Regions from separate parts of the Abyssisolibacter sp. ZYX002 genome, predicted to be linked through region 2. Evidence: riboswitches for the same ligand, from Rfam matches in the RefSeq annotation. Region 2 holds a riboswitch; each other region holds the start of a gene.
What was found. A riboswitch is a leader RNA that binds a small molecule or an ion and turns the genes downstream of it on or off. The one in region 2 is predicted to bind cobalamin.
Positions count from the first base shown of each region.

Region 1: linked by a shared signal. The riboswitch ahead of P3X86_RS00110 (helical backbone metal receptor) and the one ahead of P3X86_RS10835 (aspartate-alanine antiporter-like transporter) in region 2 are both predicted to bind cobalamin.
Region 3: linked by a shared signal. The riboswitch ahead of P3X86_RS00655 (cobyrinic acid a,c-diamide synthase CobB) and the one ahead of P3X86_RS10835 (aspartate-alanine antiporter-like transporter) in region 2 are both predicted to bind cobalamin.

Region 1 is NZ_JARMXH010000001.1:20,795-31,336, reverse strand. It holds gene P3X86_RS00125 (peptide deformylase) at 1-378, shown strand, start outside; gene P3X86_RS00120 (ABC transporter ATP-binding protein) at 614-1,396, opposite strand; gene P3X86_RS00115 (FecCD family ABC transporter permease) at 1,410-2,459, opposite strand; gene P3X86_RS00110 (helical backbone metal receptor) at 2,477-3,712, opposite strand; cobalamin riboswitch at 3,813-4,018, opposite strand; gene P3X86_RS00105 (hypothetical protein) at 4,193-5,056, opposite strand; gene P3X86_RS00100 (aminopeptidase) at 5,214-6,323, opposite strand; gene P3X86_RS00095 (NUDIX hydrolase) at 6,422-7,036, opposite strand; gene P3X86_RS00090 (16S rRNA (uracil(1498)-N(3))-methyltransferase) at 7,050-7,757, opposite strand; gene P3X86_RS00085 (hypothetical protein) at 8,033-8,644, shown strand; gene thrS (threonine--tRNA ligase) at 8,759-10,542, opposite strand, start outside.
Region 2 is NZ_JARMXH010000003.1:166,223-176,764, reverse strand. It holds gene P3X86_RS10855 (hypothetical protein) at 1-242, opposite strand, end outside; gene P3X86_RS10850 (YitT family protein) at 329-1,186, opposite strand; gene sucD (succinate--CoA ligase subunit alpha) at 1,214-2,095, opposite strand; gene sucC (ADP-forming succinate--CoA ligase subunit beta) at 2,128-3,330, opposite strand; gene P3X86_RS10835 (aspartate-alanine antiporter-like transporter) at 3,333-4,466, opposite strand; cobalamin riboswitch at 4,623-4,797, opposite strand; gene P3X86_RS10830 (hypothetical protein) at 5,117-5,287, shown strand; gene P3X86_RS10825 (L-2-amino-thiazoline-4-carboxylic acid hydrolase) at 5,446-6,156, opposite strand; gene P3X86_RS10820 (CCA tRNA nucleotidyltransferase) at 6,467-7,666, opposite strand; gene P3X86_RS10815 (NUDIX hydrolase) at 7,711-8,190, opposite strand; gene P3X86_RS10810 (uridine kinase family protein) at 8,261-9,910, opposite strand; gene P3X86_RS10805 (CBS domain-containing protein) at 10,080-10,505, opposite strand.
Region 3 is NZ_JARMXH010000001.1:150,639-161,180, forward strand. It holds gene P3X86_RS00640 (M4 family metallopeptidase) at 1-1,689, opposite strand, end outside; gene P3X86_RS00645 (hypothetical protein) at 2,193-3,158, shown strand; gene P3X86_RS00650 (cold shock domain-containing protein) at 3,361-3,558, shown strand; cobalamin riboswitch at 3,652-3,829, shown strand; gene P3X86_RS00655 (cobyrinic acid a,c-diamide synthase CobB) at 3,947-5,332, shown strand; gene P3X86_RS00660 (precorrin-8X methylmutase) at 5,338-5,976, shown strand; gene cbiD (cobalt-precorrin-5B (C(1))-methyltransferase CbiD) at 5,981-7,099, shown strand; gene cbiE (precorrin-6y C5,15-methyltransferase (decarboxylating) subunit CbiE) at 7,092-7,742, shown strand; gene cbiT (precorrin-6Y C5,15-methyltransferase (decarboxylating) subunit CbiT) at 7,742-8,314, shown strand; gene cobM (precorrin-4 C(11)-methyltransferase) at 8,316-9,071, shown strand; gene cbiG (cobalt-precorrin 5A hydrolase) at 9,071-10,096, shown strand; gene cobJ (precorrin-3B C(17)-methyltransferase) at 10,129-10,542, shown strand, end outside.

The DNA.
Region 1 (10,542 bases), on a different contig from region 2:
CTAATGGAATACAGACGTATACATAATGCAGGAAGAGCAATAGCCGCTCCTCAAATTGGCGAGATGAAAAAGCTTATATACATGCATATTGATAAACCTGTTGTCATGATTAACCCTATTCTTACTTTCGAAGATGATGAAATGATAGAGGTGCTTGATGACTGTATGTCATTACCCAATTTATATGTAAAAGTTATGCGCCATAAACGATGTAGACTTGAATACACGGATATGAACAATGTAAAGCAGGTACTTCATCTTGAAGGTGATTTATCTGAACTTATTCAACATGAGTATGATCATTTGGAAGGGATACTCGCTACTATGCGTGCTATTGACAATAAATCATTTGTTATGAAGAAAGGTTGTTTTTCTTAGATTATGTTACTAAAAAAAGAATTACTAATAAATTCACTAGAAGCTAAAGAACACTATTCGTAAACGACATTGAAGCATCTATTTTATCCTTATTACAATCAAATAAACAGATGCTTCTCCAAGTTAGAATAATGTTTTTTAATGCTTCCACAAATAAAGTAACGAGTACCACTACAAAGCATTACCCTTGGTTTTCTATTCAAAACAAAAAACAGTCTATCTAAGGACTGCTTTTTTACTCTGTCTTTGGTACTATATAAGTTATATTCTTATCTTTATTTCTTATTATATCTACACCTATATCATATATGTTACTGATATTTTCTTTTGTAAGGACTATCTCTGGCTTATCGTATGCTTCTATCTGTCCATTATTCATCATTATTATCTTTTTACAGTACTTTAGAGCCATATTAATATCATGTATCGTTATTATTATTGTTAGATTATCTTCTTTGTTTAACTTCTTACATAGATTCAATATATTTATTTGATGCTTAATATCTAAATGTGAAATTGGTTCATCTAAAAGCAATATCTCAGGTTCTTGAGCTAAAGCTCTGGCTAGCATAACTCTTTGTCTTTCTCCACCACTTATCTGAAGTATCTTTTTATCTCTTAGATCCCATGAATCTGTGACCTTCATACATCTTTCTACTACTTCATAATCCTTCTTAGTTTCCCCTGAGAATCTTCTTTGGTGAGGCATTCTTCCCATTAGCACTATATCATGCACTGAGAAATCAAAGCTAATATTATCAAATTGATGTACTACTGCAATTTTTTTTGCTAATTCTTTATGAGATGTTTTTGAAATATTCTCATTCCCAACTGATATATTTCCTGATAGTGGCTTTAATAAGTTACACATATTTTTAAGTAATGTAGTTTTTCCACAGCCATTTGGTCCTAATATCCCCAAAAACTCTCCTTTGTCAACTGTAAAGTTTAAATCTCTTAATATTAAGTTGTCTGTATATTTGAATGATATATTTTCTATTTTCATAGCACTGCTCATAACGGTTACCTCTCTATATGCTATTCTTTGATTTTCTGAGTAAATAAAGGAAAAATGGTCCACCAAATATTGATGTTATTATACCTACAGGTATTTCTACGCCATTTAGTACTGTTCTAGCTAAAGTATCACAAATCAGCATAAATATAGCTCCTCCTACAATTGATACTGGCATCAATACCCTATGATCCGAACCAAAAATCAATCTCAAAAGATGTGGAACTATCAATCCTACAAATCCTATTATGCCACTTACAGATACTGCACAAGCTGCTAGTAAGGATGCTACTACTAACACTATTTTTTTAGTAGTCTCTACATTTACCCCTAAACTTTGCGCACTATCTTCTCCTATAGATAATGCATTAAGTTCCTTGGTTAAGGATATCAATATAACTAACCCTATTATTGCAGGTACAATTACTATTAATATCTGTCTATAATTAGTTCCATTAAAACTACCCATAGTCCACCCTATTATTTTACCGAGATCTCTTTGATTAAAAATCATCATTAATGATATTGCTGAAGAAAGTAACGAGCTCATAACTATACCGGCTAATAATATTGAAGTGGTTGATATTTTACTACCTCTTCTAGCTAAACCATAAACAATTATGGTAGTGGCTAGCGCTCCAGCAAAAGCTAGTATACTTATTATTCCTAGCCCCATAAAACTATTACTCACTCCTAGCACTATACCTACCGTAGCACCAAATGCTGCTCCTGATGATGATCCCATTATGTACGGATCTGCCATTGGATTCTTAAATATAGCCTGATATGCTACTCCTACTATTGCAAGTATTCCTCCACATATAACTGACATTAGTACTCGAGGTAATCTTACCTCAGATACTATAAATATGGCTGATTTTTTTATACTAGACATATCCATGTTTATATTTAAGAATTCAAGTTTGTTAATGGTTATCTTCACAACATCTTTTATTGGTATTTTTACAGTTCCTAAAGATACTGCGCTAAACATAAGCAATACTAATACTGCTGACAGCATTAGTATCACTATATGGTTTTTCCTTTTATTTTTATTATATGACATCAAATCACCGCTTCATCTTAGAATCCTAATTCATTTACTAAATCACCATGTACCATTTTAAATAACATCTTCAAACCTATATTAATTGCTCTTGGTGCTGATAGTTCCAATATATTCGAATCAATTTTTTCGTAGGATTTATTTTTTATAGCTGATAATATACTAAAATTGCTACTGTTTATCATGCTATCTATATTAGTCTTATTACCTACTAGTATGTCTGGATCATTATCTATTATCTTTTCAACGCTATACTTCCAGCCTTTTACATCATCTGCAGCATTTGTTGCTCCTACTGTTCTTATCATATCTGCTATAAATGTATCACTTCCTGCTGTATATTCGCCGTGTTGCCCTGTTCCAACAACATAGTATATGCTTTTTTTATTGCTGTTATTATTTAAAACGTATTTTATCTTTTGAACTTTTGATCTCATGCTTGAAACCAACGCTCTTGCTTCGTAATTTTTATTTACTATTTTCCCCATTAACAGCATTTGATCATATATACCTTCTATGCTCACTGGTGTCTTAGCTGATGCTGAAGCTATACCAGCTTGACTCAATTTATCTAATATCTCTTTTTTAAAGTGTGTTTCTGCCAATGCTAAATCAGGTTCTAAGTCTATTATAGTTTCAATGTTTGGTTCAAACAAAGTCCCTACGTTTTTGATATCTTTAACTTTTGATGGATACTTACAATATTGTGTTCTACCTACTAATTTTTCAAAAGCACCTAGTTCATATAGCTTTTCTGTTACTCCTGGCGCTAATGATACTATTTTCTGTGGCTCTTTATCTATTACAATCTTGTTCTCTCCATTTTTTATTGTCAATGGATATTTTGTTGTATCTCCTGATTGCTTACTAAAAGATACTGATTTTGTGGTAGATAACCACGTTAATTTATAATTGAGTGTCTCTAGTAACATTCTATAAGGTACGTATACTTTACCTTTTTCTTCGAATGTTTTGCAATCTAAAGTTACATTGATATTATTAATACTCACTTTGTTTGAGTCTATATTAAACTCCATAGTCACGTAACTATTATAAACTTTTACTTTGTTACCTTCTTTTTTTGCTTTTACACCATAGTTACTAACATCATCTGTTGATATGTAAGCTCTACAGCCTTTAATAATATAATCTTTTTGTTTCTCACTACTCGCAAAAACATCTGGTGATGCTATGTTTAAGCATAAAAATGTTATCGCTAAAAACAGTGTAAATAGTTTTGTAAATCTTTTCAATTTAAAACTCCTCTCTTATTTAGCTTGGAGGTTATTTGCAAAAAAATAACACATTAGAAATATGTGTTTTCTTTAACAACATACTTCCTCCCGAAGCACTAGTTTTATTATCCATAAGGCAGGTTTCCTGGCTTGTAGGTCATCTTTGATTCTATCCTTCCCACTCATATTTTGAGTAGTGGTTATTAAGAATCTCATCTCTACATACAGTAGCGGGGGCTGCAAAGGCTTCTAACCTTTTTCCCTTTTACCTATGGGGCTGTTTCTATTTACATCCCTCATAGCACCTTTTAGATTATTTGATTATATATATAGTATAGTTTAACTTTTATCCTTTTGTCAATGCAAAGATGAATTACATCTGTGTATATTAAGTATTATATACTGGTTTTATGTTAGTTCTTTGTGTATCTTATTCTCTACCATAAGGTATCAAAATATCACCATAGTAATTATATATGGATAAAATAAAATTTATTATTAACTCACCTCAACTAAACCATCAGCATCAGTATGAAACTCAAATTCAATCTTATATCCAGATTTTATCCTATAGAACTTCATGTCATTTATCAATGTCAATATCAATCTAGTGTTTTTACCTTCTTCAACTATCTGTATGTCACTTATACGATCGTTATAATTCATTAGATTATATATTTTTTGTTTATCTGAAACCTTTGTATCATGTAATTCTATGATAAATTTATCGTTATTAAAACCAGTAACTATACGTGGTCTAAAATCTAAATATGCGTTATTATCCCTGTCAAATTCTAACTGTAATCCATAACTTGATATACGTATGTCTTTCAAATCATAATTAACAAATTTCCCGCCTTCACCAAAATCTATAGACTCCTCTAATGGAATCCATATATCTTTATTGTAGCCTATTACCTCATAGTTTCCTTCTTCATCAAGTGCTATTCTATAATGCTTTTTATAAGGAGCGTAACTACAATAGAATTCAGAACTATAACCAGTCATTTTAAGTTCAAAACAATAATCATTAATAAATTTACACGAATCCACAAACATCGTACCAGACGGCACCCAGCATACTATATTTGTTTTAAGATTATAATACATAAATAACTGTCTATTACTATCTAGTATTACTTCAATTAACGCTGTGTAATTTTTATAGCGCTTAAATATACTTACGTTTTTTATATTATCACATTCTTCTTTAGCATCTTTATTTGCTATTTGCAGTATTTCTTCATCAGTAATTTTAATTTCTTCTTTTACACTTACCTCTTTGTTACTCTGGGTTGTGCATCCTGTAACTATTAATATTATCGCAGTAAGCAAAATATAAATCAATAACTTTCTTAGCATAAGCTATACTCATCTCCTTATTATTTAAGCAAATAATCTTTTGAGTATAAATGTAATTGATTTGGTTAATATTGTCAAGTTTGTATCAATATAATTATTCTAAATAAAAAAAGCCCATAGATAAAATTGCATCTTGGACTTTTCTGTATTTATAGCTTTATTTAAGGTTTTCTGGATTCAAGCATTCAAGCTCAGGTATAACAAATTTACCATCTTTTCTGATTAATACATCATCAAAATAGATTTCTCCTCCGCCGTACTTAGGAGTTTGTATACATACTAAATCCCAATGTATTGCTGATGTGTTTCCGTTAGGTGCTTCATCATATGCTTTACCAGGTGTAAAGTGGAAGCTTCCCATAATCTTCTCATCAAATAGTGTATCTTTCATAGGCTCTATTATATATGGATTAACTCCTATTGCAAACTCTCCTACGTATCTTGCTCCTTCATCTGTATCAAATACCTTATTTATCTTCTCAGTATCATTTGCCGTAGCTTCTATGATTTTACCATCTTTAAACTTCAATCTAATATTATCATATGTAAACCCTTGATAGACTGCTGGACAATTATAAGTAAGAGTACCATTTACAGAATCTTTAACTGGCGCTGTAAATACTTCCCCATCTGGTATATTATAATTTCCTGCACATTTTATTGTAGGAATATCTTTGATAGAAAATGTTAAATCTGTTCCTTCGCCCTTGATATGAACTCTATCTGTTTTGTTCATCAACTCTACTAAACTATCCATAGCTTTTGACATTTTATCGTAGTCTAATGTACAAACATCAAAATAGAAATCTTCAAAACTCTCTAAACTTGTGTTAGCATCTTGAGCCATACTGTTGTTTGGATATCTTAAAACTACCCATCTTGTATGATTAACTCTTTGATCTAATGCTGGTCTAGCATATTTAAACATCAATTGCTTTTTTTCACTTGGAACATCTGCTGTTTCATTCTTGTTATCTCCTGCTCCTATTCCGATATACACATCCATCTCTTTCATTCTTGCGAGATCTAAATCAGATTTAAGCTTTAATTGTTCTTCGCTTGCACCCAGCATCAATTCTCTACTTATAGCGCTATTGGCTAATTGTACAAATGGATATGCTCCAACTTTGTAAACTTCCTTGATTATAGCTCTTATAAGTGGATAAGCGCTTGTCCCGCCTGTTGATATTAATACTTTTTCACCCTTCTTCACTTTAGTTGAAAAATTAACTAAGTTCTGTGCTAATTTTACAATTCTACTATCCATTTTCATCTCCTCCAATACATAGTTATTACGGTATTATATCATATTTTCAATATAATTGATAATATCTAACAAAAAAATAATATCTTATAATAATATCTTTATAAACCCTTTTTTATAGAATTGATGAAGTTATCAATAAATCTAGCTGTAAATCCCCATATTATGTACTCATTATATTCATAAAAATGTACTGGAAATACTCCTTTTCTCCATTTATAATGTTTTCCATTTGGAATCAAATCATACGGAAATTTATCTTGCAACTCTATCTTTACGTATGAATCATACTCTCTTGGTTTATTCTCTATAAAAAACTCAAGTGGTACTAAAAAGCAATGATCTACCTCACTATTACTGTAGTTTTCTATATTCTCAACCTTTATCAGTCCCACATAGCCAAATACCTGTATATTATATGGACCTGCAATATAATCTAACTCTCCAATAACATCTATATCTTCACTTCTTATTCCTAACTCTTCGCAAGTCTCTCTAACACTTGCCTCTTTCTTAGTTTCGCCCTCTTCTATACGCCCTCCAGGAAATCCTATTTCCCCTGGCTCTTCACTTAGTTTATTTGATCTTACCTCAAATAAGATATGTAGTATGCCATCAACTTCAACCAAGGGCATTAATACTGAATATCTTCTATCAACATTCATTTGCTTTGCTTTTTTATTTTTGTATGCTTTACATATATCATTTAGTTTCATAACCCACTCCTATCTAATACAATTTACCATATATATATGGAATCGCAGTCTCTACTTTTAATATCCTATCACCAAAGCTTACTGGAATAAAACCATACTTTATAAGCATATCAATTTCGTATTCTATAAATCCACCTTCTGGACCAATAGCCACAGTAGTTGGCTTATTTATGTTGTATGGACACTGCTTATCAGCTATTGGATGTGCCACAAATGGTATAGTATCTTTTATGATTTCGCTTATTTCATCTTCTACAAAAGGTTTAAACAACTTTACTATTCTAACTTCCGGTAAAATCGTATCCTTTGCTTGCTCTAGTCCAAGTATCATATTATCTCGAAGTTTTTCTTCGCTGAGTACTGGACTATTCCAATAGCTTTTTTGAACCCTCCATGTCTTTATCACAAATATTTTCTTAACTCCTAATGCAGTGACTGTTTGTAATATTCTTGCAAATACCTTTGGTCGAGGCATTGCTAATATCAGCTGGGATTCTAATGGTTTTGGTGGTTCTTTTAACAGTTCAATTTTCATACATAGCATATCTTTACTAAGATGTGTTATCAAGCCAATACCTATCTTACCGTTTAACAATCCTACCTTTAACGTCTGACCAACCTCTGCTTTATGTACTGATAAAACATGCTCAAGTCGCCTTCCCTCTAATTTAACTGTATCATCTTGTGTAAAATCTTGCTCAAATAATATTATTAGGTTCATTCTTTATCATCCAATCTTAAAGTCTTTGCTAGTCTATTATAATGTACAAATTATTGTAAATCAATAAAGTCTCATTAATTATTGTAATAAAATTGCTCGTTGTTATCCATAAAAAACACTTAATCGTAAAAAACAAAATTTTATTTTGATTTTCAGAACATTTTGTAGTTTTATAGTGTCATAGTACTATTTACAAAGTATAATGAGGTCATGATATAATATGGTTGTCGACAAAAATATTATACTAATTTTATAATTTTTAGGAGGTATTTGATATGCACAAAATGAAGAAAAAAATCGCACTAGCAGTAGTTTTAGTATCTACAGTATTAGCAACAAGTTTATTCCCTGTTACAGCATCAAAAATGAGCTTTGATGACTATTTGAATGGTCTATCTATCGGAAGTACTTACGGACAGCCAACAACAAGCTCTAACTCCAAAAAAATGTCATATGAAGAGTTCGCAGAAAGAACAAGACTAGATTTCCCAGGGATGTCTGAAGAAGCAATCAAAAAGTTTTACAAAAAATTTCTAGAAGATATAGAGAAAGGCTATTATGGTCTTCCCGTGGAACCTGCAAATCCTACAGTAAACTCTAAAGAAAACCCCAAAGAGAACCCTTTTGAGAAGTTTTTAGGTGGTGGATACGTAGATCCTATTAGTGGTCAACCTGATACGCCTTATGTTAAACCCAACCCAGTTCCATTTGACGAATTCATGAGTAAAACAAGTGCTAAATTTACAGCTAAAGAATTAGGTAATTTAAGAAAGCTTTACGAGAAAGCAACTGCTTTAGTTAAAGTAAACAAAATTAAAGATGCTGATAAGATTTGGGCTCAGATTGATGAAATAATCCGTGAGCGCGATCCAAATTATAATAGCTAAGACATAAAATAAAATCATTATTATACAAAATGGGCTGTATTGAAGATTTAAAATACAGCCCATTAGCTTATTATATTTAATTCTTATCTTTGACTTTCCAGTTTATTTTATGGATTACTTCTTTTCTTCATTTTGCTTTACAACCATATCCATAAATTCAGCTACTTTCATAGCTCCTATATCTCCCTTTTCTCTATCTCTGATAGCTACATTTCCTGCCTCTGCTTCTTTTTCACCTACTATTAGCATGTACGGTATTTTCTGTAGCTGTGCTTCTCTTATTTTATAACCTATCTTTTCAGCTCTGTCATCAACTTCTACTCTTACTTCTTTTTCCATTAATTTTTTCTTTATGTCATACGCATAGTCATTGTATTTATCTGATATAGGAAGAACTTTTACTTGTACTGGTGCAAGCCACAATGGAAACTTCCCTGCATAATGCTCTATCAATATCCCAATAAATCTTTCTATAGCACCAAATATAACTCTATGAATCATTACTGGTCTATGCTTTTCACCGTCTTTACCAGTATAAGTTAAATCAAACCTTTGTGGCATTTGCATATCAAGCTGTATAGTTGCACATTGCCAAGTCCTACCTATTGCATCTTCAAGATGAATATCTATCTTTGGCCCGTAGAATGCTCCATCTCCTTCATTCATAGCATATTCTAGCTTAGCAGCTTCTAATGCTTCTTTTAGCGCATTTTCTGCCATCTCCCACTCTTCATCTGTTCCCATAGATTTTTCTGGTCTTGTTGAAAGCTCTACGTTATATTTAAATCCAAATAAGTTATAGAAATCATCTACAAACTTTAATACTCCGAGTACTTCATCTTTGATTTGTTCTGGTAACATAAATATATGAGCATCATCTTGTGTAAACGATCTAACTCTCATTAACCCGTGAAGTGTTCCTGAAAGCTCATGTCTATGAACTAATCCAAGCTCAGCCAATCTTAGTGGAAAATCTCTATAGCTGTATCTGTTATTCTTATATACCAACATAGCACCAGGACAGTTCATTGGCTTAATAGCATGATCCATATCATCTATTTTAGTAAAGTACATATTTTCTTGGTAATGATCCCAATGCCCTGATGTATGCCATAGCTCTTCGTTTAGTATTATTGGACTTTTTATCTCTCCATATCCTCTAAGAACATGCTCTTTTCTCCATAAATCTTCTAATACATTTCTAAGAGCCATTCCTTTTGGATGGAAGAATGGAAAACCTGTTCCAGCCTCATTTAAACTAAATAAATCAAGTTCCTGACCTAGCTTTCTGTGGTCTCTCTTTTTTGCTTCTTCTAGTCTTTCAATATACAAATCCAAATCTTTCTTTTTCTCAAAAGATGTTCCATATAGTCTTTGTAACATCTTATTGTTTTCATTACCTCTCCAATACGCTCCTGCTATATTCAATAGCTTTATTGCTTTTACTTTCTTTGTTGATTGTAGATGTGGCCCCGCACAAAGATCTACAAAATCTCCTTGTTTATAGAAAGATATTATTTCTCCCTCTGGTAAGTCTTCTATCAACTCTACTTTATAGTCTTCGCCCATTTCTTTCATTTTTTTGATAGCTTCATCCTTTGGTAGTATAAATTTCTCTATCTTCAAGTCTTCTTTAACTATCTTCTTCATCTCTGCTTCAATTTTTACAAAATCATCTGGCGTAAATTTATGCTCTGTATCAAAATCATAATAGAAGCCATCCTTGATTGCTGGTCCTATTGCAAGTTTAGTATCTGGATATAACCTTTTAACTGCTTGAGCTAATATATGAGAACTTGTATGTCTAAATATATCTTTTGCATCATCGTTGTCAAATTTTAATAGTTCTAAACTAGCATCTTCATTTATCTCTTCATTTACTCCAACGGTTTTACCAT
Region 2 (10,542 bases):
TTATTTAATACATCAAATATATCTTGCAATTTAGAAATTGTGTATTGTTCGCTATGAGAAAAATACGGCTTAATATGTTTTAATAGATTAGCATTTTTCTCAAACCCTTTTGACATTCCTGTGATTTCACTAAAAACTTTACCTAGCCCAATAGCTTTTCCGCCGAAAATCCCTATAGCGATAGGAACTGCTAAGCTCGTAATGCTTTGATTTTTTATATTTTTAGGCTCTTTATCACTCATATTACATTCACCTCAAATACCTAGACATATACTCTTTATATTTTATGCTAATGTATATTGTTTTGTGATTGTTATATGAAGTAATACTATCTTACTTGTAAAGTCAAATCAAAGCCTTCTCCTAAAACTTCGTTTACAAAATTCATTATTATAAATGTTTTAGGTGTTTGTTTTTTTATAAAGATTTTTAGTTTTTTATACTCTTTATAGGTTAAAACTACACTTATTATTTTTTTATCACTGTTAGTATAACCTCCTACTCCTGGTAAAAATGTTGTTCCTCTCTTAAGTTCATTGTGTATGAAATTATTAACTGTATCAAAATCCTGTGAAATAACTAATGCATGAATTTTTATGTTTATTTTCTCAATTACTTTATCTATTATCAGTCCATTTATGAGTATTCCTAAAAATGCATACAACCCTAATGTCAGTCCGAAGGTTAGTCCTGCTAATAATGTAATTAATGAGTCAGACAAAAACAACGATTTTCCAATGTCTATATGTGTATACTTGTTGATTATTTTAGCAATAATATCTGTCCCTCCTGTTGATGCATTATAATGAAATATTATAGCCATTCCTATCCCTTGAATAACTATTCCAAACACTAAATTGATTATTATATCATCTGATATTGGAGCTTCTAAAGGTAAAACTATTTCAAAAACACCTATTATAATTGATAATAAAAAACTACAATAAATTGTTTTCCCTCCGAATTGTTTGCCTATAACTATAAGCCCTAGCAAAAATAGTATTATATTAAATACTCCCATAACTAAGCCTATGTTTATAGATGGTAAGTAGCCTTGTATTACCATAGCTAAACCACTTACTCCTCCAACAGCTAGATTTGCAGGTATTAAAAAGAAATATAAACCTATTGCCATTATTAATAATCCCAAATTTATAAAAATGTAATCTTTAAGTTTTTGCACCACAACCCTATCCCCTTTCTCAAAAAACTTTTAATTTTGATTATTCTTTAAAGCCAATAAAAGTTCTGGTACTATATCAGATATTGTTTTAGCTACTTTTACTCCACATGAATTCAGAGTTTCTATTTTACTTTGAGCTGTTCCTTTTCCTCCAGAGACTATTGCTCCTGCATGCCCCATTCTTTTTCCTTTTGGCGCTGTTTTCCCACCTATAAATCCTACAACGGGTTTTGTCATATTGTTTTTAATCCACTCAGCTGCCTTTTCTTCTTCGTCTCCTCCAATTTCTCCTATTATTACAACTCCATGTGTCTGATCATCTCTGTTAAACTCTTTTAATACATCAATAAAACTAGTGCCTTTTATTGGATCACCACCAATTCCAACAGTAGTCGATTGCCCCAAGCCTGCTTTTGAAATAACATTGACTGCTTCGTAAGTCAAGGTTCCTGATCTTGAAACAATACCTATATTACCTTTCTTGTGAATATGTCCCGGCATAATACCTATTTTGCACTCACCAGAAGTTATAATCCCTGGACAATTTGGTCCAATTAATCTAGTTTTCTTATTCATAATATAATTCTTTACTTTTACCATATCTAGGATAGGAATGTGCTCTGTAATGCATATAACTAAATCTAACTCGCTGTCAACAGCTTCTAATATAGCATCTGCTGCATATGGTGCTGGCACGTAAATAATAGAAGCATTAGCACCTGAAATTTCAACCGCTTCTTTTACTGAATTAAAAACTGGCACACCCTCTACCTCTGTATTCCCTTTATTGGGTGTAACACCTGCTACTATTTTAGTCCCATACTCTAGCATATGTTTTGTATGGTACCTAGCAGCTGAACCAGTTATTCCCTGTACTAAAACCTTAGTATCTTTATTTATCCATATACTCATTATCTTTTTCCTCCTCATGACTAGTTAAGAAATTATTCATATGTGTCATATTTTTTATGATTTTCGTAATTTATCTTATTGAGCAATTTTACTATCATCTCACTACCTTCGTCCAAACTGTTTACTATATGAATATTTGCATTTGACTTTTTTAATATCTCTTTGCCTTTTTCTTCGTTTGTTCCTTCTAATCTAACAACTATAGGCATCTTTGTATGTATAATATTTGTAGCTTTGATTATACCATTTGCTATAACATCGCATTTCATTATACCGCCAAATATATTGACAAATATCCCTCTAACTTGAGGATCTGATAGAATAAGTACAAATGCATTTGTAACACTTTCACTACTAGCACTTCCACCAACATCTAGAAAATTAGCAGGTAAACCACCAGCATTTTTTATACTATCCATTGTTGCCATCGCTAAACCAGCTCCGTTAACTAAACATCCTATAGAACCATTTAACGCTATATATGATAATCCATATTCAGACGCCTCTATTTCTTTTGGATTTTCTTCTTTTATATCCCTTAAATCTTTTATATCTGGATGTCTAAATAATGCATTATCATCAAAGTTTATTTTTGAATCTAACGCTACGATATCATTATCTAGAGTCAACACTAAAGGATTTATTTCTACTAAACTACAATCATTTTCTATATAACATTTATACAGACCTTTTAATGTTTTTTCCATTGCTTTGTGAGCTTCTAAAGGTAACTTTAGCTTATTGATAATATATCTTATTTGATAGTCAGTCAATCCTATGCAACTATTAACATCAGTTTTTATAATTTTTTCTGGTGTCTTTTTTGCTACTTCTTCTATCTCTACTCCACCTTCTTCTGATGCTATAACTGCTACCTGACTATTTGAACGATCAAGTACTATACTCAAATAATATTCTTTCTTTATATTACATCCTTCTTCTATATACAGCTTTCTCACTAAAACACCTTCGCTTCCGGTTTGGTGTGTTACGAGTGTCTTACCTAATAGATCTTTGGATGTCTCTATAGCTTCTGCTAATGATGTAACCAGTTTGACTCCTCCTGCCTTGCTTCTTCCTCCAGCATGAACTTGAGCCTTTACAACTGCTATATCACTTTCTATCTTTTGTACATTAGGTTTTATATCCTCTTCCTTAGTTATTAGATAACCTTTCATCACTTTTATACCGTACTGTTTTAAAATTTGTTTAGCTTGATATTCGTGTATATTCATTCCTAACTACCTCCAAATAATAGATTTGTAAAAACAATCATAAACATCAATGCAAAGGGATATGTTGCACCATAGCCTACTACCACCTCTTCGCTTTCAAATGTATCTATAGCTGTTGCTAATCCTGGCGTACTTGTCATCCCACCACAAATTCCTCCGATTAAATATATAGTCTCTATCTTTAAAATATACTTACCTACTAAATATCCTGCCCCTATACTAATTATTCCTATAGACGATCCTATTACCAATAATGTTATTCCATATTGACTTAATGCATTTATAGCTTCATATCCATAATTTAGTCCAACAATTGCTAGAAACATATTTAGAGATATATCTCTGATTATACTAAGATGCGTAACGTTAAAATCAAAAGATAACTTTCCTATTTTTCTCAAACTACCAAGCACTAGAGCGCTTATCAATACTCCTCCTGTCATACCCAATGAAAGCGTCGTAGTTTTAGTTAATTTTATTTCAATCAAACTTAGTAAAGTTCCTACAATTATCACTACTATAAAGCTTACTAAATCAAAAGGCTTTTGAATTTCATCAGATACTTCAACTATTTCTTCACTAACAATTGCTTTATTTTTCTTTCCTACTAATTGAGTAAATAGTATTACGAGCAACACTCCTGGTATATAAGCTATCGAATATCCTAATCCTACATTTGCACTTTGGTCAGTATACATTCCTTTGGCTATTTCTAATGCTGTAGCTAAGCCAGGTGAGCTAGTTAGTGCCCCTATATACGTACCTACTATACTTGCTTTTTGGCTATAAAATAAACTTATAAATATTAGTGTTGTAGCTGCTCCTGTAAATGTTATAATAAAAGCTAATATTAAGAATTTAATACCATACTGTTTTAGTATCTTTGCTAAATTTTTAGATGCTATAAGCCCTACTGAACTTATAAATCCAATCAAACTTAGTTCAAATACTGTTTTTTCTATACTAATATCTACTTTTAAATACTTTGTTAATAAATAACTTATTAACAAACCCAAAAACAGTATCGCAGAATTACCAAGTTTGATATGTCTTATTCTTATTGTCCCTATGATTTGCCCTAAAACAATACAAACTGCAATCATCAATAAAGGATTCTGTACTAATTGCTTTACCAAAGTCTCATCTCCTTAAACAAAAAACTAGCCATAATTAGCTAGTTATTTTCACAATTAATAAAGCCCTTTCATAAGAAAGGGCACTACAAACATATGGAAGGAATCTATAAATTCCTCTATGTTATATAACACCTCCTCATCCTCGTGAGTCAATAAATAGCATTGTTACTATTGGCAGGTCTCCTGACTCAAGCAATACGTATATTCTCCTTCCCATAACAAATTACAGTGGATAATGAATATACTAAGCTCTTACAGTGGCGGGACCGTGTTGGAATTTAACCAACTTCCCTTTTAACAATATTATTGCACCAATAGCCTTTATTATTCAGTTTTTAAATATATTATGAGTGTACCATTGAAGCTCATTCTTGTCAATGAATTATTAGTTTCTTTTCTGATTCTTATTTTATTATTGTAATATAGCATATCCTTTGTGAGCCCTTGTGGTTGATTATATTTTATTGTAGTGATAAAACCGTTTTTCACTAAAAAATAATAAATGTGTCTTGGCTCTAGAACATGTCTATACTATCTCATTTTACTTTATGATATACTTTTAGGTTAAAGGTTTATATCTATTTCTGTTATAATAATATTAATACCCATGTACAAAATATTACACTTGTATTGTTAAATGGAGGTACAACATGAAGAAGCAATTTGTTGCAAGTTTATGCCATATAGGGGCACATGGAGGCATGATATTACTAAGTAATGAATTTTTAGTTTATAAAACTCAAAATCTTGTCTTATCTGACAACTACAGAAACATTAAAATACTATATTCTGATATAAAATATATTAGGCGTTGTCGTTGATTACTTGTATTCCCCGCAGTAATAATAAATTTGAAAGATGGCTTACATTATAAATTTATAGTTTTTAATAGAAAACAATTTTTTAAAATTCTAAATAATAAATGTATCCGTATATTATAACTTAATAAGTCAACTTTTCAATCTTGACCCCACCAATTTTACTTACGAGTAAATTTCATATCACAGCAGGTTTTACCTGTAGCTAATGTTCCCTCTCTCTTAAATTCAAAATTAACTTGCTCACATAGTTTAGGAAAGAAAACTTCATCGCCATAGCAAGTTGAATAATAGCAATTTATTGAGTTCCCTAATGCCTTAGCTACCTCATGGTACACGCAATAGGTTACATTCATTTGGAAGCAATCTTTTGTATCTATACCAACCTCATATTCTTCTAAACCTACCTCCTTCATAGCATCTTGAAGAGCTATATAATATTCTTTAAAAGATACTAAAAAATCACCTTCACCGCACGCAACAAAATCCTCAGGTTTTGCGAAAACTTCTTGTAGTATGTAATAAGCACATCTATCTGAAAAGTGGTTTCTAATCTTCGCAGCTTGCTCATAGCCTAAGATATCAACCATCACCTTAGCTACTACCTGTTTACTGATAACTGAGGTAAGATCTTTTTCAGAGATACCCTTTGCCCGTACATGGGTCCAATCCATTTGAAGCGCTTTATGCTTTTCTAATTTCACTTTTTTGATAAACTTTAAAAACCCGACTGGGTTCATATGCCAAACTAAACGACCTCCTAATCTTAGCGCTGAATTTATAATCTTCATCTTACTTTTTAATGGTAACTTCATGTTTTTTTGAATAGTTAAAATATCCTTCCCGTAATTCCTTAATTCATCTACTCGCATAACACCCACCTTTCATTTAATAGTTTTCTAAACTAACCACATCATTTGTATTTATCTCATATACCTGTTGCTCGATATGAAAGTGACAAGTATATTAACCACAATCATTTTTGACAATTATTAGGCGTTGTCATTCATCCTTATTTACCAAAGTAATAGTAAATTTGAAGGATAGCTTACGTTATAAGTTTGTTGTTTTAATAGAAAGGTCTTTGTGAAATTAATTAACCAATATAAGGCTTGTATCGTAAATAATCGCAATTTATGAACAGTGTTTAAACATCTTTAATAATACACTGCTCTTTTTTGTCTAATCTCTATTTTGATTTAATATATCTCTTGCCTTTTTTAAAAGTATGTCTTTTTTATTATCATTTGGATGTTGATAGATTTCGTGTAATAGTGTTTCTAACATATTCCCTATCGCTTGCCCTTTTTTTATTCCTATCTTTATCAAATCATCTCCATTTATAGCTAAATCTCTAATCTCTAACGGGAAATTTGAATGTAATATTATATTTATTTTTTCTTTATTTTCTATAAAAATATTACTATTATACTTTTTTAATAATTGTAATGCATCGCACACTTTAATCAACAGTTCTATATACTTTAAATTACCTCTTAGTAACTCTTTTAACTCCGTTTCATCGTTGCTCTTTAATAATTTATTGTAATTCTTTAAAATAAACCTATTATTTTCTATTGTTTTATTATCATATTTTAATTTTTTCATAATCTCTTTTGATTGCTCGGTGCTGATATTATTTACTATAAACATCACCGATAATCTAATATCAGTATTTTTAGGAATCTTATTCATCATTGTAAGTATTTCATTATTACTGAATATATCATAAGCAGTTATATATTCACCTAGTTCTAGTTTCTTAATAAGTTTAATCCCCATATCTACAAATTCACTACTCAATATTTTATTGAATTCTTCTCTTATTCTTTCTTTACTTATATTTTTTAATTTTTCTCTTCTTAACTTAATTGCTTGTATACATCTCTCGTCTAATTTATAACCTAGTTGAGAAGAAAATCTGACTGCTCGCATTATTCTTAAGGCATCTTCATTAAATCTATCTTTTGCATCCAAAACACATCTAATAATTTTGTTTTCTATATCTATACACCCGTTAAATGGATCAACAAGTCCCTCTAAAGGGTTATATGCTATTGCATTTATTGTAAAGTCTCTCCTACTTAAATCCTTTAGTATATCTTCTGTAAATTCAACTCTCTCCGGCCTTCTGTCATCCTTATATTCGCCCTCTACTCTATATGTTGTTATCTCATAAGCATTACCTTCTATAACTGCTGTAATTGTCCCATGCTTAATCCCTGTAGGTATATTTTTTATATCATGCTTATCCAATATCTCTCTTAACTTATCAGGCTTACAGCTTGTACAAATGTCAAAATCGTTAGGGAGCCTCCCAATGAGGCTGTCCCTAACACATCCACCTACTATATAGGCTTCATAATTATATTTTTTTAGTATATCTAATATTATTTCTACATTTTTAGGTATTCTTATACTCAGTTTTATCCCTCCAATAATATATTTGGATTATCAAGTGCTTCTTTTATCAACATTTCATATATTAACTTATCATTTTCTTTTACATTGTCCGGTAATTCATTAAAAAGTTTAACTATATCAGTTTCACTCCATCTAGGTTTTGGCTCAAACTTATCTATCTGCCCAACTACTACTCCTGTTGTAACTTTTGTATCTTCCGCTATAATTTCATAATAAGCAAATGGTTGCACAGTGTTAAACGTAGCACCTATTTCATTGAACCCACTTCTTGCTACACACGCATTTATATCTTCATCAGTTATCATTTCTGTCTTAGGAAAATCCCATACTTTTTTCTTTGGATGATAAGTCATTACTAAACTTGAATTATAAAAAGGTATTACTAATATATTTTTAAATTTATCTAATAAATTATCTATATCATTTTCAAAATAAATACACACTTTATCTTTTAATCTATCTATAATAAAATTAGCTTGCAAATTTTCCACCACCATAAATTAAAAATTTCTCTCTATAAAATATAGTATGGAAAAATAGTGTTTTTGGTTTCTACTCTTCTCTGTAACAACTGCCTCCTATAAACTCTTTAATTATTGATGTATTGGGTATTATGCTTTCATCTTTTATCTCTTTAAAATAATCTAAAAATTTTAAAAGTCTTTTGCTCTCACTATAATGCTCACTATTTTGATGTATTTCTCTGAGTAAAGGTTTAGCATGTTTTTTTAATACAGAGAGTTCATATACAAGTGCAGAATTGAACATTGCATCTGCTTCTTCTTGATACGGGAATATGTTTCTCTCTTCTCCATTTCTTACGTTAGTCCATAAATCTAATGTTCTCTGAGCGCTATTTCCTCTATACTTGTAATCTCTAACCATTCTCCTGATTAATCTTGTATCTGTTGTTGGTATTCTATTATGATTATCAATGTTTAATTGTGTTAACGCACTTATATAGATTTTGAATTTTTTCTCATGTGGTATCATACTAGTAAGTTTTTCATTTAGTCCGTGAATCCCCTCTATTATTATAATTTGAGATTCATCAATTTGTAACTTTATCCCTTCTTTTTCTCTTTTACCCGTTTTAAAATTAAATATAGGTAGTTCTACTTCTTTACCGTTCATTAGATTTAGTAAATCTTCGTTAAATTTAACAATATCTATAGCATCTATTGATTCAAAGTCATAATTTCCGTTTTTGTCTTTTGGCGTATCTACTCTGTTAACAAAGTAATTATCTAGTGATATAGAAACTGGTCTCTTTTCATTGACTCTTAACTGTGTATATAGCCTTTGAGCAAAAGTAGTCTTTCCTGAAGACGAAGGCCCTGCTATCAATATAAGCTTTACACTCTTTTTTTCACATATCTGATCTGCAATATATGCTATCTTTTTTTCATGTAATGCTTCTGCAATTCTAACTATTTCACCAGACAATCCCTCTGATATTTTATCATTTAATGCTCCAACGTAACCTATATCTAAAATTTCTGCCCAGTCTTCAGTTTCTTTAAAAATCTTTGCTAACTTCTTATGTTCTTCATATTTTGGGATTTTAAAGTTATTTTCTTTTCTTGGGAATTGTATTATAACCCCCGGTCCAAAATATTTTAAGTCAAATGAATGTATGCAACCTGTCAGTGGCGCTAAATATCCATAAAATTTATCATACAAGCCATCTAATATATATACATGCATTTTATCTTGTTTTCTATACTTAGATAATCTAAGTTTATCAGTATAACCTTGCTTTTTAAATATAGCATCTGCTTTTTGTAAGTCAATTAGTTTTCTTTCTATTTTTAGATTCATATCTATAATTTCTTTTATTCTGGCTTTGATTTTGTCTACATCGCTTGCAGTTAAAGGTGAATCCTTAGTAATCTCAACATATTTCCCTTTGTTAAGAGAATGTTCAATTGACACCTTACATTCTGCAAATATGTCTATACATGCTTTGATAAATATAAAGGAAAGTGTTCTTTGATATACTCTAAAACCATCTTTATCTTCTATATCTAATAACTCAATATCGCAATCCTCTGTTATTTCATAGTTCATATGCTTAATATCATTTTTTATTTTAGCGCATAGATATTTTTTTTCTATATTATGCTTTACTAATATATCATATATACTAGTACCTTTTTCTATTTTTATTTTACCAACCTCAGTTATATTTACTGTTTGCATATATCACCCTCCTTATTTATGTGTTATATAACTATGCATTAGGCGAGCACTATTATTCCAAATATGTTTGTCCTAATATTATTATAATATATATTGCAATAATATTCATACATAATAGGGATGTCATATAGACATCCCATAAAGGCATCTCCCAAGAAGTATTTCCTATTTATTTAAGCACATCTTCTGATATGCTAGAAAGAGCACTTCCTGCTTCATTTTCATATATGTCTCTTATTGCTAAATCTCCTATAGATACTATCCCTACTAGCTTGTCACTATCTACGACTGGTAATCTTCTTATTTGATGCTTAGCCATTATTCTTGCTGCTTCATGTACATCTGTATCTGGTGAAGCTGTTATAACGTTTCTTGTCATTACTGATTCTACTGGCTCTAAGCTGTCCTGACCCTTTGAAACACTACCTAGTACTATATCTCTATCAGTTACTATACCTATTGGTCTGTTTGAGTTATCACAAACTGGTATAGAGCCAACATTTAAGTTTTTCATTTTCTCAGCTGCTTCTCTAATTGAAGCATCGCTGTTTAAGCTAGATACTTCACTAGTCATTATGTCTCTTAATATTTTCATATACATCTCCTCCTTAGTTACTCTATTATTTAGGATA
Region 3 (10,542 bases), on a different contig from region 2:
AAATGCATCTTTAGCTGTATTATATTCTGTACTTGTAGCTCCATAAATATCGGAAGCTGATTGTAATATAGAATTTCTAAGATCCATAAAATCAGAAGTAGAAGTCAAGTAAGATGTTAATGCACGATAGTATATCTTACCTGTTTTATTAAATCCTAAAGAATTAGCTATAAGATAAAATGCCCTATTAGGGATACCGCTGTTTATGTGTACACCACCATTATCGTAGCTAACATTTTTGTAGCTGTTCATATGACCAGGTTGAGGTTGGTCAACATTTTCTGGATTTTTCATATCACGTAGTGCATCACCATATTTACCAGGAGTATAACAATCTTCTCCTACAAGCCACCATTTATCTACAGGACCTTGACAAAGAACACCGAAAACATCTGATATAGATTCATTTATAGCACCTGACTGATTTCTGTATTCAAGGTTAGCTGTATATTGTGTAACAGCATGAGTAAATTCGTGAGCAACAACATCTAGAGCGGATCCAAAAGAACCAAAACTCTCACCGTCGCCATCACCAAATAGCATTTGACGACCATTCCAGAATGCATTGTTTTTACCACTTTTATTGTCATAGTAATGAACAGAACTTTTTATATTACTGTTTCTATTATCAAACCCTTTTCTACCGAAAGTATTGTAATAGAAATCATATACTTTTGCAAGATTTGAATGAGCATCAACTGCAACTCTTTCATTCATGGCATTGAAATTACCAGTTGTATTTTTTACTCTTGCTCCTGGTTGAGTAGCATTTAAAATATTATTAAGAGTATAAGTTTCAATAACAGCACCATGAGTAGTATCGTATAAGTAGTAGTAACTATTTTGTTCATACCCATTAAGAGATACTGTATCACCAAAGCTATTTGTTCCGCTACAAGTTACACTACCATTTGCAACAGCGTTATATGAATCAACGATGCTACCACACGTTAAATCAACGAATATTTTGTAGTTAGCTGGATATGGTTCGTTAAATTGGAGTGTGACAAGGTTTACTAAATACCAATTGTCTTTAAATTCATATAGATAGTGCTGAGTTTGTGGCTTTGATATTAATTTAGAGTCAATAGAGTCAATGTTTAAAAATTCTTTCGCTTTGGCTATACATTCTTCGTCAGATAAAGTAATATATTTACTCCATTTAACAGTATCAATGCCTATGTCAGGTTGTAGAGCACCGTTTAGTGCATACACTTCGTTATTTTTATCGGTATGAACTACTAGTTCTTTTCCATAGAGAGGGATACCATCAATCTCTTGAATAATTTTATAGTGAGTCATATTGTATTTATCTTTAAATGATTTATTAAGTTTATATTTACCAGAGTTAATATTAAATAAAGCTTCATTGTTTTTTACAAAGTCAATAGCTTGCTGACTAGATTTGATTTTTTTATCAGAATTTAGACCTTGTACAAAGTTAGGGATGCTTTTTTTCTTATTCCAATGAACTTGAAAATCTACAGAATTTTGACTGGTGTTTTTGCTTTTTCTTTGCCATTTCTCTAAGATTTGTTTTTGTTCAATTCGATTAGATTGAAAGGGTTGGTTAGCTTGCCCAGTAATCTGTTGTTGTATTTGTTGATTGATTTGTGCTGCATTTGCTGGAACAACTTGAATAAATAATGCTACCATTAATACTAAAATTAATAATCTCTTATATCTCATTAATGAGGCCCCCTTATAAATTGTGTGAATATTTCGTATATATATTTTACAATTTACGACAATATAATACAATATGCGGGGCGTGAATATGTATTATGATGACATGAAAATACATAAATTAAGTCAAAAATCAATAAAAAAACTACATATTCAAACATGAAAATTCATCGGACTACAGCAAAAAAGTGAGATGTAAATTTGATAAATCCAATGAGGAGAAAGTACATTATGAATTTAGAATGAGAATATGAAGAACAAAAAAGAATTCACTGATATACTAGAAAGACCATCAGCTAATCAACTTTAGTTATAGTATTTTAAACAAGATAACAATATATCAGACATGAAAATTCATAAATATAACACGAAAATATATATTTAGTCAAAAATCTATGTGTAAAATTGTATATATTAACTATGAATTTTTTAACTGATGGTTACAGTGTAAGTGTGATAACTTCTATAACTTGAAAGCATATAATGAATTAGAAGGAGGTTATGGAATGTTTTATGATTTTAACAATTATTACAATAATCCCTATATGAATTATTCAGGATTAGATTCAGGTGGTTCAAAGCTATTGTATAACAATGGTAGTAAATTAACACCTCTCAACAAAACAATAGTGACTCCAGGGTACAGAGCAGAGGTAGGAGAAGGAGGTGGGGGAAGCCCTGTTCCAATTATATTTCCTCAACCAGATCCAAATTGGTATTACTATGGTTATCCAGGAACGGTTAAAGCAGGTAGTGCTGATGGTGGTCTAGTAGAGTATATACCTGTAAGTTTTTATGCTAGAAAGAGTGGGAAACTATACTTTGGCTTTAATCAAATTGATATATATAAGGGATATTTAAATAGTCAAGGGCAATTTGTAGAAACAGTTGGGTCAAATGGAACTTACTATAATCAAGGAGATTTTGTATTTGCAATTTTACTAGATAAATATGCTGGTGCAGCACAGGGTTCAAAGGTGCATAATGAATCTTATTGGAATTTATTATCTGAAATATCAAACATACAGCCAGGGCAAACTTATACAAAGTCTGTAGCAGTTACTTCTGGTGTTACTACACAGGAAAGTAAGACATTTTCAAGCACAGTAGGTTCAACAGTAGGATTTAAAGCTGGATTTGAAGGGTCTGAAATATCCGCATCATTATCTGTATCACTTACAAATTCTTTCTCAACTAGCGTGTCTATATCTACGCAAATTACAGTGACAGATACGGTTAATTTCCAAGCACAACAAAAACCACAAAGGGCAGCGCTTTATCAATTTATAGAAAAATACAGAATAGTACCAGGAGGTCCAATTCAAGGGTGGAGAGATTATTTAAATGGAACTTCTACCGAAGAAGCAAGATGGTTTAGTAATCAATTTGTTTGTAGCGTTGAGCCTCCACCTGAATTCCCTTATCAAAGTAGGTATTTTGCAACATCTTTTGTATTGGAGCCTGATAAGTAGAATGATATAATAAATAGAAATAAAATTTTCATATTTTTTATGAAAATGCAAAATAATGCTTGTAATTAAGCCAAAATAGTATATACTATAATTATAACTTTGATTCAATAATAAATAGTGATGTATGAATAAACTTGCTTCAAATTTTTTATTCATAGATGCTTTATAGGAATTAAAGAATAAAAATTTTGGAGGTAAAGATATGACTGGAACAGTAAAATGGTTTAACAGTGAAAAAGGATTTGGATTTATTACTACAGAGGAAGGAAACGATGTATTCGCACATTTCTCACAAATCAACAAAGAAGGATTCAAAACATTAGAAGAAGGCGAAAAAGTTTCTTTTGATATAGTTGATGGACCAAAAGGACCACAAGCTGAAAATATTACAGTAATATAATTTTGAAATTCTAAGGGTGTCTAATTAGACACCCTATTATAATGCGAAACTTGACTTTATAATATGATATGTATTAAAATAAAGCTATATTAAAACTGAATATTAGTAAAAGGTTCTCTTTATAAGAAGAGCTAAGAGGGAAAGTGGTGAAATTCCACTACAGCCCCCGCTACTGTAAACATGACGAAATCTAATATCCACTGTGCAAATGGGAAGGAAAGAGAGTAGAATGATTGTAAGTCAGGAGACCTGCCTTTTATCTGGTTAGTATTACTACTTCGGTGGGAGGTAGGTGGTATTTAGCTTTATATGCTTATATAGAGATTTAGAGTATGTGCACACCTATTTTTTAGGTGTGTTTTTTTATATTTATTAAGGTGGTGATGATTTGGCAGGTGTTATTATAGCTGGAACAAATAGTGGGGTAGGAAAGACAACGATATCAATGGGAATAATGAAAGTGTTATCCCAGGAGATGATAGTTCAGCCATACAAAGTTGGACCAGATTATATAGATACTGCGTATCATACATATATAACGAACAGAAAGAGTAGAAATTTGGATTCATGGATGTTAACAGATGACGTTATAAAATATCTATATAATAAAAATAGATTAGGTAGTGATTTTGCAGTCATAGAAGGAGTAATGGGTTTATATGACGGAGCAGAAATAGGAAGTGATATAGGGAGTACAGCAAAAATAGCTAAAATACTCAAATTACCTGTGGTATTGGTCGTGAATGGAGGTGGTTTATCTCAAAGTATAGCTGCTATAGTAAAAGGATATGCAGACTTTGATTCACAAATTGATATAAAGGGAGTAATATTTAACAATGTGAGTTCGGATATTCATTACTATATATTAAAAGAAGCCGTAGAAACCTATACGGATGTAAAGCCACTGGGCTATATGAAGAAAGTTGAGAATATTAAGTTATCTAGCAGACATCTAGGGTTAGTACCATCTTTTGAAAATGAAACATTAGATGGATTACTAACAGAGTTAGCGCTACATGTAAAAGAGACCATAGATATAGATGGATTAGTTAAGTTAGGCAAAGAATATAACAAGACTGAAATCAAAAGCAATCATGTTAAATCTGTATGTGAAAGTTATAAAGGGCTTAGAGTAGCGATAGCAAAAGATGAAGCGTTTAATTTTTATTATCATGATAACTTAGATTTATTCTTAGAAAATGATATAGAGATAGTAACGTTTAGCCCAATACATGATGAGAAGCTACCAGACAATATTCATGGATTAATGTTTGGTGGAGGTTTTCCTGAGGTGTTTGCAAAGGAGTTAGAACAGAATGAGACCATGAAAAACAGCATATTAGAAAAATTATCATCAGGCATACCATATATCGCAGAATGTGGAGGGTTGATGTATCTATGTAATAATATATATGATTTCGACTCAAACAAATACAAAATGGTTGGATGGTTTGATAAAGATTCATATATGACAAAAAGACTACAACGTTTTGGGTATGCGGAGCTTGAGTTAACTGAGAAATGTATATATGGAGAAGAGAGTGATAAAGCAAGAGTACACGAGTTTCATAGATCAAAAGTAGATGAAGGTGGTAAAAAAGTATTCAGATTGAAAAAATACAGAAAAAATAAAATTACAAAAGAGTGGAACTGTGGATATGAAAAGGGAAATGGATTAGGCGCATATGCTCATATTCATTACTATACTAATTTAAAATTTTTTAATAACTTTGTAAAAAAGATGGATGAATTTTACCAATCACAAGGAGAGTGAGTAATATGAACAACTTTGAAGTTAATCCACATGCTATAGAGTCTAAAAGCATGGAAATCATTGAATCAATAATGGAGGACGTTGATAGTTTTAGCTCTGAGCAGCTGAGCATTGTTAAAAGAGTAATACATACAACAGCAGACTTTGAATATTCAAAGTTAATAAAATTTAATGGCGATGTTATAGAAAAGTGTAAAAAAGCATTAGAAAGTGGATGTGCTATATATGCAGATACACACATGATAAAAGTTGGGATTAACAGAACAAACGTAGCTAAATATAATTGTAAGGTGTGTAATTATGTACATGATGAAGATGTAAAAAAGATAGCAAAAGAAAGAAACGTAACAAGGTCTATGACAGCTATAGAAAAAGCTTATCACGATAAAAATATTAAAATATTTGTCATAGGGAATGCACCCACAGCCTTATATAAGCTGATGGAGTTAATTGAAGAAAACCATCAAGAACCAGTACCTATCATTATAGGTGTACCAGTTGGGTTTGTCGGAGCGGCAGAGTCAAAAGATGAATTAATGAAAAGAACTAACATATCATCTATAGTTATAAAGGGACGTAAAGGCGGAAGTACAGTAGCCGTATCAATAATAAATGCAATATTAAAAATGTGTAAAGGTAAGTAGTACTATGACAGATCAGTTCATTATTAAAAATGGAAAGAAACTTAGATGTGGTTATACAACAGGATCATGTGCCACTGCAGTTGCAAAAGCTTCGACTATGATGTTATTTAAAAATATGATTCTAAAAAATGTAGATATAAATACGCCTAAAGGAGTAAAGTTAAAAATTAACATAGAAGATGTTCGGGTAGAAAAAAATCAAGTAACATGCTCTGTAACTAAGGATAGTGGTGATGACCCTGATATAACAAATGGTATAAAAATATACGCCACAGCAAGAAAAATTGAAAAAGGTATTAATATCAAGGGAGGTAAAGGGATAGGAGTAGTAACAAAAAAGGGGTTATCAGTATCAGTTGGTAAGCCTGCAATAAATCCAGTGCCTATGAAAATGATACTATCTCATGTAAAAGAAGTATTACCAACAAGTAATGGAGTGGAGATAGAGATAATGATACCTAATGGAGAGGAAATTGCAAAAAAGACCTTTAATCCGAAGCTAGGAATAGTAGGAGGATTATCAATTATCGGTACAAGTGGGATAGTAGAGCCTATGTCAGAAGATGCCCAGAAAGAATCATTGGCTCTTGAGATATCGATGCTTAAAGCAGAAGGAGTAGAGAGTATAGTTTTTGTACCAGGTAACTACGGGAGAGATTTTGCTTTGAAGCTTGGAATAAAAGATAAATATATAGTTAAAACAAGTAACTATATAGGATACATGTTGGACTATGCTACAAGACAAAACATAAAAAGGATACTGATAATAGGGCATTTAGGAAAAATGTCTAAGGTTGCAGGAGGTATATTTCAGACACATAGCAAGTATGCTGATTGTAGAATGGAAGTGATAGCATCGTACTGTGGGTCACTATATGATTGTAGCTCTAAATTAATAAAAGAGATATTAGAATGTATAACAACAGATGAAGTAGTTGATATCATAAAGCAAGAAAACAAACAGCAGGTATTTAATGTTATAGCAGAAAGAGTGTCAATTAGAGCAAGTGAACGAACTCTAGAAGAAGTCGAGGTTCAAGCAATTATATTTACAAATCAATATGGAGTAATAGGTAAAAGTAAACTAGCAGATGATTATTTGGAGGAATTTTTAAATGAATAAAATAAATGTGATTGGACTTGGACCAGGTAATAAAGACTACATACTACCCATTGCGCTAAGGGAAATAAAAAACTCTCATATAGTGATAGGAGCGAAAAGGAATATAAGCAGTATACTTGATTATGTAGAGAACAAAGAAATAGTATATATAAATTCAAATCTACAAGAAATAATACATTTAATACATCAAAGAAGAACAAAAAAAAAGATAAGTGTAATAGTATCTGGTGATACAGGGTTTTATAGCTTAGTTAGATATATGCAAAAATATTTTAATAATTCAGATTTAAATATAATAACAGGGATAAGTAGTATGCAATATATGTTTTCGAGGGTAGGTAGAACATATGAGAGAGCAAAACTGATAAGTTTACATGGCAGATACATTGAATTTGTACAATATATAAAAGAGTACGAAATGACGGGGGTACTTACAGATAAGGTATGGACACCTTCAGCAATAGCTACAGAACTACTCAATAATAATATCTCAGATTGCAATATGTATATTGGAGAAAATCTATCGTATGACAATGAGAAAATTATAGAGCTTTCATTAGAGGAAGCAAGCAAATATAAAACTGAAAATATAAATATAGTTATAATATCTAACGGTAGTTATTGTAGGGGAGTGGATGAGTAATGCATTTTGGGTTAGAAGATGAACTTTTTATAAGGGGAAATGCCCCAATGACTAAATCAGAAATAAGAGCTATAACCCTTAGTAAGCTTCAGATACAAGAAAATAGTAAAGTTGTAGACATAGGAGCAGGGACAGGTTCAATAACTGTAGAATGTGGACTTAACTCGAAAAAAGGGATTGTTTACGCAATAGAAAAAAAAGTAGAAGCTATAGAATTAATAAAACAGAATATAGAAAAATTCCAGCTGGATAATATAAGAATTTACCATAGCACTGCATCAACTAGCTTACCTCATATAAAAGATGTAAATAGAATAATAGTAGGGGGAAGTGGTGGAGAACTAGGTTATATAGTAAAGTGGGCAAATCACAATCTTGATGGAATAATAGTAGCTAATTTTATTTGTATTGAGAATTTATATGAATTCATACAGTTACTAAAAAAATATAGTTTTAAAGATATTGAAGTAGTACAAGCTCATATATCTAGAGGAAAAAACATAGGGAGCTTGACAATGATGATGAGTAACAATCCAGTCTTTATTGTAACAGCTAAGAAATGGAGGGTTTAATATGAATAAAGTTTATTATGTTGGAGCTGGACCAGGAGATCCTGAATTATTGACAATAAAAGCTAAAAGATTAATAGATAATGCTGATATTATAATATATGCAGGGTCTTTGGTAAACCCAGAAGTATACAGCGATAAAAAAGAAGATGCAAAGGTTTATAATAGTGCAAGTATGACATTGGAAGAGGTCATGGACGTAACTATAAGCGGAGTAATACAAGGTAAAAAAGTTGTAAGAGTTCATACAGGAGATCCGAGTATATATGGGGCAATAAAAGAGCAAATGGATATATTAGAAAAAGAAGATATTGAGTATGAAGTAGTGCCAGGAGTAAGTTCATTTACTGCGGCAGCTGCTACTATAAAAAAAGAATTTACATTACCAAATGTTTCTCAGACTATAATTTGCACGAGACTTAAAGGAAGAACGTCTGTACCAGAAAAAGAAAACCTTGAAAAATTAGCTAAGCATAGAGCTAGTATGGCTATATTTCTTTCTGTTCAAATGATTGAAGAAGTTGTAGATTCGTTAATTAAACACTATGACAAAAGTGCTCCTATAGCTGTAGTTCAAAGAGCAACTTGGCATGATGAGAGAGTAGTTATTGGCACGCTAGAGAATATAGCTAAGAAAGTCAAAGAAGCAAATATAACTAAGACATCTCAAATATTAGTGGGTGATTTTATAAATTCTGAATATGAATTATCCAAACTATATGACAAATCATTTGCACATGAATACAGGGGTAGCAGATAATGAACTGGGCTGTAGTAGCGCTTTCAAAAAAGAGTTTACAGCTGGCTTTAAAAATCAAATCAAAAATAAAGACTATAGATATATATGTGGTGGATAGATATGCTAACGAGCGAGCTATGCCAATAGTGGGTAAACTGAAAGAATTCAACGGTTTTTTATTTAAAAGCTATGAGACTATAGTGTATATAATGGCAACTGGAATAGTGGTAAGGGACATACAACCATACTTAAAGCATAAATCAATAGATCCAGCAATCCTAGTGCTAGATACTAATGGACGATTTGTGATTAGTTTATTGTCAGGACATCTAGGAGGAGCAAATGAAAAAGCTAAGTATTTAGCCAGTGAGATTAATGCAATACCTGTGATAACTACAGCCTCAGATTGTATGAATAAACTTTCAGTAGATATGATTGCAAAGGCGAATAATCTTCGCATTAAGAGTTTCGAGAAGGCTAAAGATATAACAGCTTTGATAGTAAATGATGAAAAGGTAGGGATATTCATAGAGTCAGGTAGATTAATATATGACATACCAGAGTATATTGAATATGTTGAGAAATTAGATAAAGGTTTAGATATAAAAGGGTTGATATGTATATCTAATAAAGCAAAAATGGATTTTGATGTAAATGCAGTTCAATTGATACCTCGTAATATTGTTATAGGAGTAGGCTGTAGGAAAGATATAAGTGTAGAGAATTTTGAGAGTTTTATAAAAGATGAAATGATAAAAGCTAATATATCATTAAAAGCTGTGGAGAGTATAGTATCTATAGATTTAAAAAATGAAGAAAAATGTATAATTGAATTTGCGAAAAAGCATAGAATAGTGTTTGATACATATACGAAAGAAGAACTTGCAAAAGTAGAAGATAGATTTGAAGGATCTAGCTTTGTAAAAAGCATAACAGGAGTAAGTTCAGTATGCATGACATCAGGATACTTAAAATCAGGTAAAGGAACGTGTCTAGTACCAAAGGTAAAAAAAGATGGTATGACGATGTCGATATGGCAAATGTAATACATGAAACAAAATGAAAAGGAGAGTTTATCATGATATATATAATAGGAACAGGCCCAGGGGCAGATGAACATATGTCTATAAAGGCAATAGAAGCAATAAACAAAGCAGATGTGATAGTTGGCTATAAAACATATGTTAATCTAATAAAAAATCTTATAAAAGACAAAGAGGTTTGTTCTTTAGGAATGAGAAAAGAAGTAGACAGATGTATGTTTGCTTTAGAAAATGCATTAAATGGAAAGGTAGTAGGATTAGTTAGTGGAGGAGACTGCGGTGTGTATGGTATGGCAGGTATAATGTATGAGATAGCTAAACCATATTTAGGTAAAGTAAAAATAGAGGTTGTTCCAGGTATTACCTCAGCTAATGCAGCAGCAGCATCTTTAGGAGCACCGTTAATGCATGATTATGTAACAATAAGTTTAAGTGATCTATTAACTGAC